2 regions of the Bilifractor sp. HCP3S3_D3 genome follow, and region 2 is predicted to be linked to the other one. Evidence: a T-box and tRNA genes for the amino acid it is inferred to sense, from the RefSeq annotation. Region 2 holds a T-box; the other holds one or more tRNA genes.
What was found. A T-box is a leader RNA that pairs with one kind of tRNA and senses whether it is charged. The one in region 2 lies ahead of ACTNDI_RS06075 (valine--tRNA ligase), so its partner is inferred to be a tRNA-Val.

Region 1 (2,400 bases), on a different contig from region 2:
AGGACGGCGGCATTCCGACGGATGAGCTTGCACTGGAATTTCATGACGCGGTAGCGGAGATGACGGTCAAGATGTGTGAGAATATAGTTGCCGATGCTTCCGGGAATGGAATTCAGGTAAACCGTGTCGTGCTGAGCGGAGAAATTTTTGTTGACGATATACTGAGGGAGCGCACGGTTAAAGGACTTCAGGACAAGGGATATCAGGTGTATTACTGAGACGGTACAGCCTTGGCGGAGCCGATATGGTTCGACTTCGGGACAAGGGATATCAGGTGTATTACCGAGAACGGAACGGCTCATATCCTGCAGGGAATGTTGAATTTGACAGGAGACATCTTTTCTTATATAATCTAATGGTTGTCTGGCCGGGTGCGCAGATAATGCGCTTTTTCCGGCAGGGAAGTATCCGAACTTCCGATTCAGCCTGTTTTGCTGCAGAAGCGGTATACAAATCAGAATTTGGAGAATATATGGAAAAGAAGGATTTCAGCTGCTTCTGGAGAAAACACTGGAAGCTGTTCGCTTATATCGGCGTACTTGCTGCCGCTGTGCTGCTGATCTGGTTCGCGTTCGGCGATATGATCCCGCAGTATCTGAAATTACTGCGCGGCGGCGATGAGAAGGAAATTGAATCGTTTATCAATAGGGAGGCTTCCTGGAAGGGCCCGCTGTCGATCATCGTGCTGGCTGCGCTTCAGGTTGTCAGTATAGTCTTTCCGGGATTTGCAATTCAGATTGCATCCGGTGTAATCTATGGCTGGTTCCATTCTTTCTTGATGTGCTACTTCGGCTTTTTGCTGGGAAACCTTCTGGTGTTCTTTTTTGCGAGAAGGATGGGGAACCAGATTGCCGGATTCGCGCCGGTGAAGAAGAACAAGAACAGTTGGATCAAGGAAAAGCTGAAGACGACCAAACCGGAGTTTGTGGTTGCTTTTGTGAACCTGCTCCCTATTCTTCCAAATGGAATTATTCCGTATATTGCTGCTGGATCTTCGATCACGACGCTTCACTATTTTATTGCGATTGCTGTTACAAGCTGGATACAGATTTTCTTCAACTGCCTCGCGGGCGGGTTCATCAAGCACGGGCAGTATCTGTTCATGGTGCTTGCGCTGGGATTCCAGATCTCTGTTCTGATTTTTGTCACCCTGAAGAGAAAATGGCTGATGTCGTTGATTCCCGGCGGAGACGAGTCGGAAGAGGATGAACCGGATTCGAAAATCGGCCTGTCAAAGCATATCAAAACAGACAAAGAGAAGAATGACACAGCTGTCTGATTATCTGTATCGTATCATGTGATGCTGAATGGAGCTTTCTTTTCCAGGCAGTGGCGGATATATCTTTTTCTTTTCATTTTGTTGGAAAAATTTTTCTTGCTACAGGTAAATTCTGTGAGTCTGTTTCTGTGTATGCGGAGACAGGCTTTTTTTATGGGATGAGACGGTTTTTCCGGAGATCAGCAGCCATCCACGCAGGCACCGTTCCGCTCTGCTATGGATGTGAAATTATGCTGTGGATGCGGAGCTCTGCTGTGGTTGTGAAATTAGGCTATGAAGGTGGTGCCTTGCAACTAGGAAGAAAAACAGGCAGACCCCGCTGCGACAAAAGGCGCGTATCCGATTACTCGGATACGCGCCGAACAGTGGGGGCAACGAGGATCGAACTCGTGACCTTTCGCGTGTGAGGCGAACGCTCATCCCGGCTGAGCTATGCTCCCATCAATACTCAGGTTATCACTTTTTCCATCAAAATGCAATGAAAATTTGTCAGAAAATTCAAATTTTGACGCAAACTTAAGTCACTGCGGCACAAGCCCGGGCCCTTGCGATGCAAGCTCACGCCTTGCACGCAAGCGCAAGTCTTTGCAAAGGAAGATATCGTGCAGGATGACAGTTTGTATGAAAGGCAGATGAAGGCAGCCGCGGGGCAAGGTTATGCTTTGAAAAATGAAAAAGTTATGATATGATGTTATCTCAGTGAAAGACTTTAGATATCTGCCGAAACGGTGTACGTCCCGGTGGATAAATGATACAGGAATCGAGGAGGAACTGACACAATGGCGATCGAAGAAACTTCTAAAGAACAGGGGTCGGGTGAGGCGGAAAGAGAAGTCGTTTCCCGGAACTTTATCGAGCAGGAAATCGATAAAGATCTGAAGGAAGGCAGATATGACACGGTTATGACACGCTTTCCGCCAGAGCCGAACGGGTACCTTCACATCGGCCACGCAAAGTCGATCCTTTTGAATTATGGCATCGCGAAGGAATATAATGGTCAGTTCAATCTCCGTTTTGATGACACAAATCCCACAAAGGAAAAGGGAGAATTTGTAGAGGCAATCAAGCGTGACGTGGAGTGGCTCGGTGCGAAGTTCAACGGTCCGTTCTTTGCATCAGAC
Region 2 (2,400 bases):
GTGACGGAGGAAAGAGAATCCTGTACGGCGATCTTCCGCGCGCTGAGGATCGGAGATATCTCACACCTGAAGGCGGGTCACGAGGAGCCTTCTTTCATGGGACGCTTTTGTGAGGTTTATTCGGACATGTCACAGAGACATTGAATGTGATGCTGATGGCACGGCGTTTATCCGTAATTCTTTCAGAAAGCAAAAAGCGAGGGCTGTTTAAGAAGGCTTATAGCAAATGCGAAACGTTTTAGCCAGGCGAGCAAAAGCGGAATATTTTAGCCAGGCAAATGCAGACGGGCAAATGCGAAACGTTTTAGCAGGCCCTTGACAAGCGGCATGATCTGTCATATGATAAATGGCGTGTATAAATTCTATATCAGCTTTTCAGGTGAGACCTCAGAAGGGGTCTGAGAGGGAACCAGGTGAAAGGCCTGGACGATCCGGTCACTGTATACGGGGAGCGAGATGCGAATGCCATTGTATGTCCGCACATATGAGAAGGCGCATGAAACGTTGATCCGTGAGTCAGGAAACCTGCCTGAGAGGTTATAGGTTAAAGCTTCCGAGCAAAGCTTTCATTTTATGAAGATATGGAATGTCTGAACGAGTAATCACTCCGCCAGAGACCTTGAGCAGGATTTATGCATGGTTTTACGGCAGGGTGAGATTCTTCAGAGCACGCCAATGTTTTATCGTACCATTTCCTCCGCAACAGATGGCTGACGATTTTCCGCAGAACAGAAGCTGTTCTGGAGTTCCCGCCCCTCTTGTGACAGACAGCATGGAGATGAGATCAGAGATACCGGTCGCAGCTTCATTCCGGAGCCTTTGCCTCCTGTAAAAGAAAAAATTGAGAATATAGAGAGAAGATGACAGTGCGCCTGCAGATGGGCGCTTTTTTTGTGCCTTCGCAGGCGGTCAGGATTCTCTTCACAGGCGGCCAGGATACCTTTTCACAGGTGGTCAGGATCCGCTTGACAAAAGAAAACTTCCTTATTATGATTAACGGTAAATATGAAAATGACTGTGACGAAGAGGAGTACGCACAACGGCGCCGACAGAGAGGACTTCAGCTGCTGAGAGAGGTCCGGGTTTACCTGTGCGGAAGGTAGCTTCTGAGTCGGAATCCTGAGTGCGTCGGAGAAGTATTCCTGCATGTCGCAAGGGATTCCCGCCTGATCCCCGTTAACGGATAGAATGAGGCATATATGATTCTGCTTTTCGCGGATACATATGTGAAGCAAGGTGGTACCGCGATATGATCGCCCTTTGCACGATGTGTGCAGGGGGCTTTTATTTTTCGCTTTTCCAAAAGGCAGAGGAGGATTTTTTCATGAGTAAGGAACTTGCCAAAACCTACGATCCGAAGGGCATTGAGGACCGTATTTACCAGAACTGGATGGACAAGGGATATTTTCACGCGAAGGTGAACCCGGACAAAAAGCCGTTCACCATCGTTATGCCGCCGCCAAATGTTACCGGTCAGCTGCATATGGGACATGCTCTGGACAATACGATGCAGGATATTTTGATCCGCTACAAGAGAATGCAGGGATACGAGGCGCTCTGGCAGCCGGGTACCGACCACGCGGCTATTGCGACCGAGGTAAAGGTCACAAATATGCTGAAGGATAAGGGCATCGACAAACGCGAGATCGGCCGCGAGGAATTTCTGAAATACTGCTGGCAGTGGAAGGACAACTATGGAAGCCGGATCATGAAACAGCTGCGTAAGCTCGGATCCTCCGCTGACTGGGAGAGAGAACGCTTTACGATGGATGAGGGCTGCTCGAAGGCGGTTGAGGAGGTTTTCTGCCGCCTCTATGAGAAGGGCTGGATCTATAAGGGAAGCCGTATCATTAACTGGTGCCCGAAATGTCAGACCTCTCTGTCGGACGCGGAAGTAGAGCATGTGGATCAGGACGGATTCTTCTGGCACATCAATTATCCGATCGTGGGCGAAGAGGGAAGATTTGTCGAAATCGCGACCACGCGTCCGGAGACGCTTCTGGGCGATACCGCTGTTGCCGTAAATCCGGATGATGAGAGATATAAGGATCTGGTCGGCAAGATGCTGAAGCTGCCTCTGACCGACCGGGAGATTCCGGTGATTGCGGATGAATATGTGGATAAGGAATTTGGAACCGGCTGCGTAAAGATTACCCCGGCTCATGATCCGAATGACTTCGAGGTAGGAAAACGCCATAATCTCGAGGAAATCAACATTCTGAATGATGACGCGACCATGAATGAGAAGTGCGGCAGATATGCGGGTATGGATCGTTATGAGGCGAGAAAGGCTATCGTGAAGGATCTGGAGGACCTGGGACTTCTGGTAAAGGTCGTTCCGCACACGCATTCTGTAGGTACGCATGACAGATGCCATACAACCGTCGAGCCGATGGTTAA

Region 1: it encodes a tRNA-Val, which carries the amino acid that the T-box ahead of ACTNDI_RS06075 (valine--tRNA ligase) is inferred to sense. The anticodon was not compared.

Annotation. Positions count from the first base shown of each region.
Region 1 is NZ_JBQHWP010000013.1:42,880-45,279, reverse strand. Features, by position in the region: gene ACTNDI_RS09175 (Kae1-like domain-containing protein) at 1-218, shown strand, start outside; gene ACTNDI_RS09170 (TVP38/TMEM64 family protein) at 473-1,279, shown strand; tRNA gene ACTNDI_RS09165 (tRNA-Val) at 1,646-1,719, opposite strand; gene ACTNDI_RS09160 (glutamine--tRNA ligase/YqeY domain fusion protein) at 2,059-2,400, shown strand, end outside.
Region 2 is NZ_JBQHWP010000007.1:130,324-132,723, reverse strand. Features, by position in the region: gene ACTNDI_RS06080 (histidine phosphatase family protein) at 1-144, shown strand, start outside; cobalamin riboswitch at 361-547, shown strand; T-box leader at 1,009-1,264, shown strand; gene ACTNDI_RS06075 (valine--tRNA ligase) at 1,325-2,400, shown strand, end outside.